Regions from separate parts of the Pantoea sp. YU22 genome, predicted to be linked through region 2. Evidence: predicted binding sites of a transcription regulator. Region 2 holds the regulator's gene; the other holds the start of a gene.
The links. The regulator PhoB, encoded in region 2, activates phosphate uptake and scavenging genes when phosphate is short. The targets are predictions, from matches to a motif close to CTGTCATAAAACTGNCNNAT.
Positions count from the first base shown of each region.

Region 1 (7,445 bases), on a different contig from region 2:
GTTCTACGGCTCCATTAACCCCTTTATCGGTTTTATGGCGGGCATGAAGGCCTTTACCGCCGCGGTGCTTGGCGGCATCGGCAGCATTCCGGGCGCGATGATCGGCGGCCTGGTGCTCGGCATCGCCGAAGCGCTGACCTCCGCCTATCTCAGCACTGAATATAAAGACGTCGTCTCTTTTGCGCTGCTGATCGTGGTGCTGCTGGTCATGCCGACCGGTATCCTGGGTCGTCCGGAGGTAGAAAAAGTATGAAGTCCTCCTTTATCAATGCGCTGATCTCCACCGTCATGCTGCTGGTGCTGGCCAGCTTCTTTATGGGGATGCGGCTCGGCCTGGACGGCACGCGACTGGTGGTGCAGAGCGCCGGGGACGTGCGCTGGAACTGGATTTTCGTCGGCTGCGCGGTGGTTTTTCTGTTTCAGCTGCTGCGCCCGTTCTGGCAGCGCGGCATGAAAAAGATCGCCGGCCCGACGCTGGTGTTGCCCGGCATCGACGGCTCTACGCCTAAGCAGAAGCTGTTTATGCTGGCGCTGATCGTCGTAGCGGTGGCCTGGCCCTTTTTCGTGTCGCGCGGCGCGGTGGATATCGCCACGCTGACGCTGATCTACGTAATGCTTGGCCTGGGCCTGAACGTGGTGGTTGGCCTCTCGGGTCTGCTGGTGCTCGGCTACGGCGGCTTCTACGCCATCGGCGCTTATACTTTTGCGCTGCTGAACCACTACTTTGGTCTCGGCTTCTGGGAGTGTCTGCCGCTGGCGGGCATCGTGTCGGCGCTGTTCGGCCTGCTGCTCGGCTTTCCGGTATTGCGTCTGCGCGGCGACTATCTGGCGATTGTCACCCTCGGTTTCGGCGAAATCGTGCGTATCCTGCTGCTGAATAACACCGCCATTACCGGCGGCCCTAACGGCATTGCACAGATCCCGAAACCTTCGCTGTTCGGCCTGGAGTTTGGCCGCAAAGTCTCTGAAGGCGGCTGGAGCACGTTCCACGAATTTTTCGGCTTGAAATATGACCCCAGCGATCGCGTCATTTTCCTCTACCTGGTGGCGTTGCTGCTGGTGGCGCTGACGCTGTTCGTGATCAATCGCCTGCTGCGTATGCCGCTGGGCCGCGCGTGGGAAGCGCTGCGCGAAGATGAGATCGCCTGTCGCTCGCTCGGCCTGAGCCCGACGCGCATCAAGCTGACCGCCTTTACCATCAGCGCCGCCTTCGCGGGCTTCGCCGGTACGCTATTCGCCGCGCGCCAGGGCTTTGTCAGCCCGGAATCTTTTACCTTTGTCGAATCAGCCTTTGTGCTGGCGATTGTGGTGCTGGGCGGTATGGGCTCGCAGTTCGCCGTTATCCTCGCCGCTATCCTGCTGGTGGTTTCGCGCGAGCTGATGCGCGACCTGAATGAATACAGCATGCTGGTGCTGGGCGGCCTGATGGTGCTGATGATGATCTGGCGTCCGCAGGGGCTGCTGCCGATGAAGCGTCCGCATCTGAAACTGAAACAGAAACAAGGAGAGCAGGCATGATTCAGCCTTTATTAGCCGTTGAGGGTCTGATGATGCGCTTCGGCGGCCTGCTGGCGGTCAATAACGTGGCGCTGGAGCTGCGCCCGCAGGAGATCGTCTCGCTGATCGGCCCGAACGGCGCGGGCAAGACCACCGTTTTCAACTGCCTGACCGGCTACTACAAGCCGACCGGCGGCACCATTAAGCTGCGCGAGCAGCATCTGGAAGGCCTGCCCGGCCAGAAGATCGCCCGGATGGGCGTGGTGCGCACTTTTCAGCACGTTCGCCTGTTCCGTGAGATGACGGTTATTGAGAACCTGCTGGTGGCGCAGCATCAGCATCTGAAAAGCGGCCTCTTTTCCGGCTTATTAAAAACGCCTGCGTTTCGTCGCGGCGAGAGCGAAGCGCTGGATCGCGCCGCCACCTGGCTGGAGCGCATCGGGCTGCTCGATCTCGCTAACCGCCAGGCGGGCAATCTGGCTTACGGCCAGCAGCGCCGTCTGGAGATTGCGCGCTGCATGGTGACGCGCCCGGAGATCCTGATGCTGGACGAACCGGCGGCCGGGCTGAACCCGAAAGAGACGCACGAGCTGGATGAGCTGATTGCTGAACTGCGCGGCGAGCACAAAGTTTCCGTGCTGCTGATTGAACACGATATGAAGCTGGTGATGGGTATTTCCGACCGTATCTATGTGGTGAACCAGGGTACGCCGCTGGCCAACGGCACGCCGGAAGAGGTGCGCAACAATCCGGATGTGATCCGAGCCTATTTAGGAGAGGCGTAACATGGCAAACCCGATGTTATCCGTTAATAACGTCAGCGCGCACTACGGCAAGATCCAGGCGCTGCATAACGTCAGTCTGCATATCAGCCAGGGGGAAATTGTCACCCTGATCGGCGCCAACGGCGCGGGAAAAACCACGCTGCTCGGCACGCTGTGCGGCGAGCCACGCGCCACGCAGGGCACGATTACCTTTGACGGCAAAGTGATTACCGACTGGCAAACCGCGCGCATCATGCGCGAGGCGATCGCTATCGTGCCGGAAGGACGCCGGGTGTTCTCGCGCATGACGGTGGAAGAGAACCTGGCGATGGGCGGTTTCTTTGCCAGCCGCCGGGATTATCAGACGCGCATCGCGCGCGTCTATGAACTCTTCCCACGCCTGGCGGAGCGTAAAATCCAGCGTGCGGGCACCATGTCCGGCGGCGAGCAGCAGATGCTGGCGATCGGCCGCGCGCTGATGAGCCAGCCGCGTCTGCTGCTGCTGGATGAGCCTTCGCTAGGACTGGCACCGATTATTATCCAGCAGATCTTCGACACCATCGAACAGCTGCGCAAAGAGGGGATGACTATCTTCCTGGTGGAGCAGAACGCCAATCAGGCGCTGAAGCTGGCGGATCGCGGCTATGTGCTGGAAAACGGCCATGTGGTGCTGGAAGATACCGGGGAAGCCCTGCTCTCCAACGAAGCCGTCCGCAGCGCCTATTTAGGCGCCTAGGGCTGGCTGGCTTGCCAGATTGCGGTTGGGCAGCGCTCGTCATCCTCGCGTACTGCATGTACGCTCCGGTGACTGTGCCCTGGCCGTCCGTAATCTGGCTGCGTCGCCAATGGCCTGCGGCTGTAGTCTGTTAAAAAGGTCAGCTAAACCCTTTCATCTTGCCGTCATACGGCTGTCATTTATCTGTTATTAATCCGTCATTTCCCCGTGTCATGTTACACCGCGAACAAAAAATGCGTGATATCGCGCGTACCTACCTGCACAGGAAAATTCTATGTCCGTGTTTACTTTTCGTCGTAGCCTGATGAGTGCGGTTCTGGGCCTGGCTATCAGCGGCAATGCGCTGGCCGCCACTGAGATTCCTTTCTGGCATTCTATGGAGGGCGAGTTAGGCAAAGAAGTCGACTCTCTGGCGCAACGTTTTAACCAGGCGCATCCCGACTATAAAATTGTTCCAACCTACAAAGGTAACTACGAGCAGAGCCTCGCGGCAGGCATCGCAGCGGTACGTTCCGGCAAAGCGCCAGCCATTTTGCAGGTTTACGAAGTCGGCACCGCAACCATGATGGCCTCGAAGGCGATCGTGCCGGTGCATCAGGTTTTCCAGGACGCGGGCATCCCCTTTGACGAAAAACAGTTCGTGCCGACCGTGGCGGGCTACTACAGCGATGCCAGCGGCCATCTGATTTCTCAGCCGTTCAACAGCTCCACGCCGGTGCTCTACTACAACAAGGACGCCTTTAAAAAAGCGGGCCTGAACCCCGACCAGCCGCCGAAAACCTGGCAGGAGCTGGCGAAAGATGCCGACGCGCTGCGTAAAGCGGGCCTGACCTGCGGCTACGCCAGCGGCTGGCAGGGCTGGATCCAGATCGAAAACTTCAGCGCCTGGCACGCCTTGCCGGTCGCCAGCAAAAACAACGGCTTCGACGGCACCGATGCGGTGCTGGAATTCAACAAGCCGGTGCAGGTACGCCATATCCAGATGCTGGAGGATATGAACAAGAAAGGCGACTTCACCTACTTTGGCCGTAAAGACGAGTCCACCGCCAAGTTCTATAACGGCGACTGCGGTATTACTACCGCCTCCTCTGGTTCGCTGGCGGATATCAAGCACTACGCCAAATTCAACTACGGCGTCGGCATGATGCCGTATGACGAAACCGTGCCGAACGCGCCGCAGAACGCCATTATCGGCGGGGCCAGCCTGTGGGTGATGAAGGGCAAAAACGCCGATACCTATAAGGGCGTCGCGGAGTTTATGCAGTTCCTCGCGCAGCCGGAAATCGCTGCCGAATGGCACCAGAAAACCGGCTACCTGCCGATCACCACCGCGGCTTACGAGCTGAGCAAGCAGCAGGGCTTCTATGACAAGAACCCTGGCGCGGATATCGCGACGCGTCAGATGCTGAACAAAGATCCGCTGCCGTTCACTAAAGGCATGCGTCTGGGCAATATGCCGCAGATCCGCACCGTGGTTGACGAGGAGCTGGAAGGCGTCTGGACCGGCAAACAGTCGCCACAGGCTGCGCTGGATAACGCGGTGAAACGCGGCAACGAGCTGCTGCGCCGCTTTGAACAGCAAGTGAAGTAATTCCGTTCGGTAAAAGGGTCGGCGCGCGCCGACCCTGTTCTCTTTCTCAGACAGAGTACGCTATGTCTTCATCTCGCCCGGTGTTCCGCACCAGTCTGTTGCCCTATCTGCTGGTGCTGCCGCAGCTGCTGATTACCGCTATCTTTTTCCTCTGGCCCGCGGGCGAAGCCCTGTGGTATTCGCTGCAGAGCCTTGACCCGTTCGGCATCTCCAGCACCTTTGTCGGCTTCGAAAACTTCAGGCGTCTGTTTCAGGACAGCTACTACCTCGACGCCTTCTGGACCACTATCGTCTTTAGCACCCTGGTGACGGTATGCGGCATGGTGCTGTCGCTGCTGCTGGCGGCGCTGGTGGATTACGTTATTCGGCTGCGCAAACTCTACCAGACGCTGCTGCTGCTGCCTTACGCGGTGGCGCCCGTGGTCGCGGCGGTGCTGTGGATGTTTCTGTTCAATCCCGGCCTCGGCCTGATTAGCCATCTCCTTAACCAGCTTGGCTACAACTGGAACTATGCCCAGAACAGCGGCCAGGCGATGTTCCTGATCGTGGTGGCCTCGATCTGGCAGCAGATGAGCTACAACTTTTTATTCTTTTTCGCGGCGCTGCAGTCGATTCCGAAATCGCTGGTGGAAGCCGCGGCGATCGACGGCGCCGGTCCGGTGCGGCGCTTCTTCAATCTGTCGCTGCCGCTGATTACGCCGGTCAGCTTTTTCCTGCTGGTGGTGAACCTGATCTACGCCTTCTTCGACACCTTCCCGGTTATTGACGCCGCGACCGGCGGCGGTCCGGTGCAGGCGACCACTACGCTTATCTACAAAATTTATCGTGAAGGTTTTACCGGGCTGGATCTCTCCTCTTCGGCGGCCCAGTCGGTAGTGCTGATGCTGCTGGTTATCGGCCTGACCGTTATTCAGTTCCGCTTCGTTGAGCGTAAGGTACAGTACCAATGATTGAAAACCGTCGCGGGCTGGATATCTTCAGCCACACGCTGCTGGTGCTGGGCGTGCTCACTATTCTGTTTCCGCTCTACGTCGCCTTTGTCGCCGCCACGCTGGATAACGAAGCGGTCTATCAGGTGCCGATGACGCTCATCCCGGGAACCCATCTGTGGGAGAACGTCTCGCGCATCTGGACGCAGGGCGTTAACGGCAGCGGCCCGGCTTTTAGCCTGATGCTGCTTAACAGCCTGATCATGGCGTTCGGCATCACCGTCGGCAAGATCACGGTGTCGATGCTCTCCGCTTTTGCACTGGTCTGGTTCCGCTTTCCGCTGCGCACGCTCTTTTTCTGGCTCATCTTTATCACGCTGATGCTGCCGGTCGAGGTGCGTATCTTTCCGACGGTACAGGTGATTTCCAACCTCAATATGCTCGACAGCTACAGCGGCCTGACGCTGCCGCTGATGGCGTCGGCCACGGCGACCTTCCTGTTCCGCCAGTTCTTTATGTCGCTGCCGGACGAGCTAATCGAGGCGGCGCGCATCGACGGTGCCAGCGCGATGCGCTTCTTCTGGGATATCGTGCTGCCGCTATCGAAAACTAACCTCGCGGCGCTTTTCGTTATCACCTTTATTTACGGCTGGAACCAGTATCTCTGGCCGCTGCTGATCGTCAACGACGCCTCGCTCAGCACCGCGGTAGCGGGGATCAAAAGCATGATCTCTACCAGCGGATCGCCGACGCAGTGGAACGAAGTCATGGCGGCAATGTTATTAACCCTGATCCCACCGGTGGTGGTGGTGCTGGTCATGCAGCGCGCGTTCGTGCGTGGCCTGGTCGAGAGTGAGAAATAAGCATGGCAGGCGTAACCCTTCAGGCGGTAACCAAGTCTTACGACGGCAAGAATCAAATCATTCAGCCGCTTAACGTCACCGTCAATGACGGCGAATTTATGGTGATGGTCGGTCCCTCCGGCTGCGGCAAATCGACGCTGCTGCGCATGGTGGCGGGGCTGGAGCGCGTCACCTCCGGCGATATCTATATCGACGACAAGCGCGTCACCCAGATGGAGCCGAAAGATCGCGGCATCGCCATGGTGTTCCAGAACTACGCGCTCTATCCGCATATGACGGTAGAAGAGAACATGGCCTATGGGCTGAAGATCCGTGGGATGAGCAAAGAGCATATCCGCCTGCGCGTGCTGGAGGCGGCGCGCAGTCTGGAGCTGGATCAGCTGCTGAGCCGCCGTCCGCGCGAGCTTTCCGGCGGACAGCGCCAGCGCGTGGCGATGGGACGCGCTATCGTGCGCGAGCCGTCGGTGTTTCTGTTCGACGAGCCGCTCTCCAACCTGGACGCGCGCCTGCGCGTTCAGATGCGGCTTGAGCTTCAGCAGCTGCATCGCCGTCTGCAAACCACCAGCCTCTATGTGACGCACGATCAGGTCGAGGCGATGACGCTGGCGCAGCGCGTGATGGTACTGAACAAAGGTTTTGTCGAGCAGATCGGCACGCCGGTAGACATTTATGAGCGTCCCGCCAGCCAGTTCGTCGCCTCGTTTATCGGCGCGCCGGCGATGAATCTGCTGGTCGGCCAGATTGGCAGCGACGGTACACGCTTCAATATCGATAACTCGCACTCCCTGCCGCTCGGCGACAGCAAAGCGAAGTGGGCTAATCGCGCCGTTACGCTCGGCATTCGTCCGGAGCATGTGCAGGTCAGCCCGCATGAGCGCGATGGCATTCCGCTGCGCGTAGAGACGCTGGAGCTGCTCGGCGCGGACAATCTGGCGCACGGGCGCATCGGCGAGACGCCGCTGGTGGTGCGTCTGCCGCACAGCGAGCGGCCGCAGGCGGGCAGCACGCTGTGGCTGCATCTGCCGTCGGATGCGTTACACTATTTCGATTCAACTACCGGAAAGC
Region 1 is NZ_RYDU01000007.1:88,954-96,398, reverse strand. Features, by position in the region: gene livH (high-affinity branched-chain amino acid ABC transporter permease LivH) at 1-253, shown strand, start outside; gene EKL29_RS12210 (high-affinity branched-chain amino acid ABC transporter permease LivM) at 250-1,518, shown strand; gene livG (high-affinity branched-chain amino acid ABC transporter ATP-binding protein LivG) at 1,515-2,282, shown strand; gene livF (high-affinity branched-chain amino acid ABC transporter ATP-binding protein LivF) at 2,284-2,997, shown strand; gene ugpB (sn-glycerol-3-phosphate ABC transporter substrate-binding protein UgpB) at 3,272-4,588, shown strand; gene ugpA (sn-glycerol-3-phosphate ABC transporter permease UgpA) at 4,651-5,538, shown strand; gene ugpE (sn-glycerol-3-phosphate ABC transporter permease UgpE) at 5,535-6,380, shown strand; gene EKL29_RS12180 (sn-glycerol-3-phosphate import ATP-binding protein UgpC) at 6,383-7,445, shown strand, end outside.
Region 1: the regulator PhoB is predicted to act here: its motif matches at 3,181-3,200, upstream of ugpB (sn-glycerol-3-phosphate ABC transporter substrate-binding protein UgpB).

Region 2 (7,445 bases):
CCAGTGCGGCGCTGTCGCCCGCATCGAATGTAAGCGCCAGCTCACTCTGCAGGGCCTGCCACTGCTGATTTAGCGCGTCCAGCTGCTGGGTTTCTGCGGCAAGCTCTTCCTGCAGTCGCTGCTGTTCGGCTTTCGCCTGCTTAACGGCCTCGCCTTTTTTGATGCCCTGTTCGCGCAGCGCCTCGACCTGCTGTTCCTGATCGGCCAGACGACGCTGATTCTCGCTCAGCTCCAGCGCAGCGTAGCGCTCCACCGCCGGGTGCTGGCAGGAGCCGCACAGGGGGCAGGGCTGCTCCGGCTCAAGGCGTGCGCGCCAGGCCGCCAGATCGGCGATATGCTGCTCCAGCTCGCAGATTTTTTTGATATCGGCCAGCGCTGCTTTTTCGCGTGCAAAGGTCGCGCGCAGCGTTTGCAGCGTCTCGTCATCCTGCCGCAGCGTCTTTTCCAGCGCGGCGAGGCGCTGCTGACGCGCGGAGATATGCTGCTGCAGCGGCGTCCACTGCGAGGCCAGCACCGCCAGCTGCTGGCGCAGCGGGCGGCTCGCCTCAAACTGCGCCTGACGGGCCTGCAGCGCCTGTGGCGGATGGGTCTGCTCTGACGCGGCCTGCGCCTGTTCCGCCCTCTGCAACGCGTCGGCCGCCTGCCGCTCGGCGTGGCTCAGCGGCGTCGCCTGCTGCTGCAGCTGCGCGATATTCGTCTGCCGCTGCGCCAGCGTCTGCTGCTGCTGACGCCGCTGCTCACGAAGCGATTCCAGCGCGGTTTCCCGCTGCGCCAGCTGGGCGAAACGCTCCTGCCACAGCGCCAGTGAAGGGCCCCACTGCGGCAGCGTGCCCTGATCCGCGCGCCACTGCTGCTGCTCCGTCAGCGCCGCCTGTAACTGCTCCCGCTGCGCCGTTTCCTGCTGCAGCGCCTTCTGGCTTTGCGTCAGCGCCTGCTGCTGCTGGTCAGCTTCCCGCTGCTGTTGCTGCGCCTGCGCGAGCAGGGCGGCGATCTGCTGATCGAGCGGGATCACCTGTTCCGTCAGCAGCGTCTCCTGCGCCTGCTGCTCGCGCAGCGCGGCGTCGCGCGCCGCCTGGGCTGCGTCACGGCGCTGCTGGTCGCTTTTTGTCTGCTGTTCGATGGCCTGACGCTGCTGCGCCAGCTGCTGCTGCGTCTGCTGCAGATGTTGCTGTTCATGCAGCAGGCTGTCGCGCTGGACGAGCTTATCGCGCAGCTTCTCCGCCGGTTCGCTGCGCGCCAGGCGCTGGCGATCCGCTTCTGCGCCGAGCCATGCCTGCTCCGCCGCGTCCAGCGCCGCCTGCGCGGCCTGAATATCGCTGTCCAGCTGCTCTGCCTGGGTCAGCCACTGATGCTGCTGATGCAGGCGCGTGTTCTGCTGAGTAAGCGCCTGCTCCGCTTCGGTCAGCGTCGCCAGCTGCTGCTGCAGCGCGTCGCGCGCGTCAGCGTCGAGCAGCGTCAGGGTGCCCGCGCGGCTGCGCAGGTTCTCCAGCGCCAGCCGCGCCGCCTTGTGACGTTCATAGATGGCGACGGAGATCTGGCCGTAGATTTCGGTACCGGTCAGCTCTTCCAGCAGTTCGGCGCGCTCGCCGGGCTTCGCATTCAGGAAGGCGGCGAACTGCCCCTGCGACAGCATCATCGAGCGGGTAAAGCGCTCAAAATCGAGGCCCGACAGCGACTCAATCAGCTTTAGTTTATCGTTTACCTTATCCGCGAAAATTTTGTCGTCGACGCAGCGCGCCAGCTCGACGCGCGGCGCCTGCAGCTTGCCGTCGGCCGCGCCGCGCGCGCGGTTCTGGCTCCAGAAGGCGCGCCAGGCTTCGCCTTTGATCTCAAACTCTACTTCGGCGAGGCATTCGGCGGTGTCGCGCGTCATCAGCCCGTTTTGCGTCTGCGACAGCACGCCGAGGCGCGGCGTCTGGTGATAAAGCGCCAGGCAGATGGCGTCAAGCAGGGTGGTTTTGCCTGCGCCTGTTGCGCCGGTAATGGCGAACAGGCCGTTGCTGGCGAAGGGTTCGGCGCGAAAGTCGATAAACCATTCGCCTTTCAGCGCATTAAGGTTTTTAAAGCGCAGCGTGAGGATCTTCATTCACTCTCCTCAAGGGACGCAAGGGTGGAACGGAACAGGTCGCTGAGGCGCGCCTGCCGCGCCTCATCAATATCTTCCGCCAGTGCGATGCGGCGGGCGAAGACCTCTTCTACCTTTAGCTCGCTCAGGGTTTCGTTTTTCAGCTGCGCCAGGCTGTGCTGACGCTGTTCGCGGCTGCGGCGCAGCAGCAAAACTTCGACCGGCAGCTCAGCGGTCAGCGCTTCGATGCGGCGCTGCAGATCGCTGAGAAACTCCTCGGTGGTGACCTCAATATCGAGCCATACCGGCTTCTCGCCTTCATGGGCGGCGAAAGGTGCCAGCTGGGCTTCGATCTGCGCCAGCGAGCCTTTCAGCATTTTCATCGGCTGGAACGGCGGTACCGGCAGCGCTGTGACGTTTTGTAAGCCTGCGTTACCCAGCTCCACTAAAAACACGCTCTTTTCGCTGCCGAGCTCGTCGAAGCTGAGCGGTAGAGGCGAGCCGCTGTAGCGGATATGATCGCTGTTGGCGACGCGCTGGGCGCGATGGATATGGCCGAGCGCCACGTAATCGACGTCGGGAAAAGCTGACGCGGGAAAGGCGTCGAGCGTGCCGATATAGATATCGCGCACTGAGTCGCTTTTGCTGACGCCGACGGTGGTGAGGTGGCCGGTGGCGATCACCGGCAGCGTCAGCGGATGCGCGCGCGCCGCGTCGACGCTGCGCTGATAATGCGCGGCTATCGCTTCCAGCAGGCTGAGCTGCTTCTCGCGCCCCGACTGGCCCGGCCGGCTGCGCATAATATCGCGCGGACGCAGATAGGGAATGGCGCACAGGAGCGCGCCCGGCTCGCCGGCGCGATCCCGCAGCAGCAGCAGGTTATGATCCGCCTGCGGCGTGGTGATCACCTGGGTATTAAGACAGGCGAGCAGCGCGCGCGACTCGTTGAGCGTGGCGACCGAGTCATGGTTGCCCGCCAGCACCACCAGCTGGCAGCCGGTGGGCTGCAGCGCCACCACGAAACGGTTAAAAAGTTCACGCGCGTAGCTTGGCGGCGTGCCGCTATCAAAGAGATCGCCTGCGACGATCAGCGCATCGACCTGATGCTCTTCAATGCGCGCCAGCAGCCAGTCCAGAAAAGCCTGGTGCTCAGCCGCCCGGCTCTTGTTATAGAAAAACTGACCGAGGTGCCAGTCCGCGGTGTGAATGATGCGCATAAAACTCCCTGCCGTAACGGTTTGCCGGACGATTATACCGGCTATGGCGCAAAAGCGAAAAAAGCCGCGCCGGCTGTCATAAAGCAGTGTTAAAGCGCTGATTAAGCGGCTATGTTTTTCATAAAAGTGTCATAAATCTGACGCATAATGGCGCCGCATATAACGGTGACAGCGGTCACATCAGCAGGAGTTACAATGGCTAAGCGCATTTTGGTTGTGGAAGATGAAGCCCCTATCCGTGAAATGTTGTGCTTCGTTCTGGAGCAGAACGACTACCAGCCCATCGAGGCCGAGGATTATGACAGCGCGGTAGGGAAACTGATTGAGCCCTGGCCAGATTTAATTCTGCTGGACTGGATGTTGCCGGGCGGCAGCGGTATTCAGTTTATTAAACATCTGAAGCGCGAAGCGCTGACCCGCGATATTCCGGTGATGATGCTGACGGCGCGCGGCGAAGAGGAAGATCGCGTGCGCGGTCTGGAAGTGGGCGCGGACGACTATATCACCAAGCCTTTCTCGCCGAAAGAGCTGATGGCGCGTATCAAGGCGGTAATGCGCCGCATTTCGCCGATGGCGGTGGAAGAGGTGATCGAGATGCAGGGCCTGAGTCTGGACCCTTCGTCGCACCGCGTGATGTCGGAGTCGACGCCGCTGGAAATGGGGCCGACCGAATATAAACTGCTGCACTTCTTTATGACGCATCCAGAGCGCGTCTACAGCCGCGAACAGCTGCTGAACCACGTCTGGGGCACCAATGTGTACGTGGAGGATCGCACCGTTGACGTGCACATCCGCCGCTTACGTAAGGCGCTGGAAGTTTCCGGCCATGACCGCATGGTTCAAACCGTTCGCGGTACGGGGTATCGTTTCTCCGCCCGCTACTAAACGGAGTCTTAACCGTGCTGGAACGACTCTCCTGGAAGAGATTGCTCTCTGAGCTGGCGCTGGCGTCTCTGCCCGCGCTGATTATCGGGCTGATTTTCGGTTATCTGCCCTGGCTACTGCTGATTAGCGCCCTGGCGGTGCTGCTGTGGCACTTTCACAATCTGATGCGCCTGTCGCACTGGCTGTGGGTGGATCGCACCATGACGCCCCCAACGGGCCAGGCGAGCTGGGAGCCGCTGTTTTACGGCCTTTATCAGATGCAGCTGCGCAACCGGCGGCGGCGGCGCGAGCTGGGCAATCTGATTAAGCGCTTTCGCAGCGGCGCCGAGACGCTGCCCGACGCGGTGGTGCTGACCACGGAAGAGGGCACCATTTTCTGGTGCAACGGGCTGGCGCAGCAGCATCTTGGCTTGCGCTGGCCGGAAGATAACGGGCAGAACATCCTTAACCTGCTGCGCTATCCCGAATTCTCCCGCTACATCCGCCAGCGCGATTTCAATAAGCCGCTCACCTTAATCCTGAATAACCAGCACCATATGGAGTTCCGCGTTATGCCCTATAGCGAAGGGCAGTGGCTGATGGTGGCGCGCGACGTCACGCAGATGCACCAGCTGGAGGGCGCGCGCCGCAACTTTTTCGCCAACGTCAGCCACGAGCTGCGCACGCCGCTTACGGTGCTGCAGGGCTATCTGGAGATGATGAACGACTCGGTAATGAACGAGCGCTCGCGCGGCAAGGCGCTGCAGACTATGCAGGAGCAGACGCGCCGGATGGACAGCCTGGTGCGCCAGCTGCTGACGCTGTCGCGTATCGAGGCCGCGCCAGCGATCGATATGAAAGAGACGGTAGACGTGCCGATGATGCTGCATCTGCTGCAGCGCGAAGCGGAGACGCTGAGCAGCGGCCGCCACGAGATCCATTTTCATACCGACCCGCATCTCAAGGTGCTCGGCGATGACGATCAGCTGCGCAGCGCCATCTCTAACCTGGTCTATAACGCGGTGAACCATACGCCGGAAGGCACCCGTATCGACATCAGCTGGCTGCGCAACCGGCAGGGCGCGCAGTTTAAGGTATGCGACAACGGGCCTGGTATTCCGGCTGAACATCTGCCGCGCCTGACGGAGCGCTTCTACCGCGTAGATAAGGCGCGCTCGCGCGCAACCGGCGGCAGCGGGCTGGGACTGGCGATCGTTAAGCACGCCCTCAGCCACCATAACGCGCGGCTGGAGATCACCAGCATTCCCGATAAAGAGACCTGTTTTACCTTTACGCTGCCGTCGAGGTTGATCGTCAGCGCGGGATTGCAGGAGAATGCCGTCCATTAACCGTTAATGGAATCTTTCATGCGCGCCTTGCTGCTGTTGCTTTCACTTTTTATGCCCGCGATGACGCTGGCGGCGCCGCAGCCCGAAATGCTGACCGGCAACCTCAGCAGCGTCGGATCAGACACGCTGGGCACGCTGATGATGCTATGGAGCGAGGATTTCAGCGCGCTGGCGCCGGGCGTGAATTTGCAGGTGCAGGCCTCTGGCTCTTCCACCGCGCCGACCGCGCTGGCGGCAGGCGCCGCGCAGCTAGGCCCGATGAGCCGTCCCATGCAGGCGGAAGAGCGACAAACCTTTCAGGCGCGCTATGGCTATGCGCCTCTCGCCGTACCGGTGGCGCTCGACGCGCTGGTGGTGGTGGTCAATCAGCGCAACCCGCTGACGCAGATCGATATGCGCCAGCTGGACGCTATTTTTTCCGTGACGCGCCTGTGCGGTGCGACTCAGGTGCCAACGCGCTGGGGCGATATGGGCGAGCGCCAGCCCGACTGGGCGCGCCGACCGATCCAGCGCTACGGGCGCAATTCCGCCTCGGGGACCTGGGGTTTCTTTAAACAGCAGGCGCTGTGCAACGGCGATTTTCGTTCTGACGTGGCGGAGTTTCCCGGCTCAGCGGCCGTGGTACAGGCGGTCGCCGCTAATCCGCGCAGCATCGGCTACGCCAGCTTCGGCTTTCATCTCAGCGGTGTGAAGATGCTCGCTGTAGTCGATGCGCAGGGCGCGGCGGTCGCACCGGACGCCGACTCTATCCGCAGCGGGCGTTATCCCTGGGCGCGCCCGCTCTATATCTACGTTAATAAACCCCCTGGCAAACCACTGCCGCCGCTGGTAAATGCCTTTTTACATCAGGTGCTCTCGCCGCAGGGGCAGCAGCGAGTCAGCGAGGCAGGCTATCTGCCGTTATCGGCGGCGCAGCGCGCGCAGGCGCTGGCGGCGATTGAAGCGCAGTGAACGCTAACATGAATTTTTTTCATCACAGCTGAAATTTCTTCTGTTGCAGATGAACCGCGCTCATGTCACTCTGTTTCCAGACGTTTAGCCATCCAGATGGCTGCACATAACTTAGCGAAATTATTCCCTGCCGTAATTAACGGTCAGGGTGTCAGGAGTGAAGATGACCGTACAGACCGCCCCCTTCCGCGCCGATACCGTCGGCAGCTTCCTGCGTCCCGCCGCGATTAAAAATGCGCGCGAGCAATATGCCGCTGGGCAGATCGATAAAACCGAGCTGACCCGTGTCGAAGATGAAGCGATTCGCGACGTCGTCAGCAAGCAGATCGCCAACGGTTTGCAGGTGGTGACCGACGGCGAATTCCGCCGCGCCTGGTGGCACTTCGACTTTTTCGGCGGGCTGGAGGGCGTTGAGCTGTTCGAAGCTGAGCAGGGCATTCAGTTTAACGGCGTGCAGACCAAAGCACACGGCGTGCGCGTTGTGGGCAAGCTGGGCTTTCGCGATCACCCGATGCTGCAGCATTTCCGGTTCCTGCAAAGTATCGCAGGCAATGCAGTGCCGAAGATGACCATTCCCAGCCCGAGCGTGCTGCACTTCCGCGGCGGCCGCAAGGTGATCGACGAGACCGTTTATCCCGATCTGGCGGACTACTTTGACGATCTGGCCGAAACCTATAAAACAGCGATTAAAGCCTTTTACGATGCGGGCTGCCGCTATCTGCAGCTGGATGATACCGTCTGGGCCTATCTCTGCTCGGAAGATCAGAAGCGTCAGATCCGCGAGCGCGGCGACGATCCTGAGCAGCTGGCGCATACTTATGCCCGCGTGCTTAACAAGGCGCTGGAGGGCAAGCCTGCCGATCTGACCGTGGGTCTGCATGTCTGTCGCGGCAACTTCCGCTCCACCTGGATTTCCGAAGGCGGCTATGAGCCAGTAGCGGAGATCCTGTTCGGCGGCGTGAACATCGACGCTTTCTTCCTGGAGTATGATAACGAGCG
Region 2 is NZ_RYDU01000003.1:153,497-160,941, forward strand. Features, by position in the region: gene EKL29_RS07380 (AAA family ATPase) at 1-2,086, opposite strand, end outside; gene sbcD (exonuclease subunit SbcD) at 2,083-3,282, opposite strand; gene phoB (phosphate response regulator transcription factor PhoB) at 3,478-4,167, shown strand; gene phoR (phosphate regulon sensor histidine kinase PhoR) at 4,182-5,495, shown strand; gene EKL29_RS07400 (PstS family phosphate ABC transporter substrate-binding protein) at 5,514-6,446, shown strand; gene EKL29_RS07405 (cobalamin-independent methionine synthase II family protein) at 6,610-7,445, shown strand, end outside.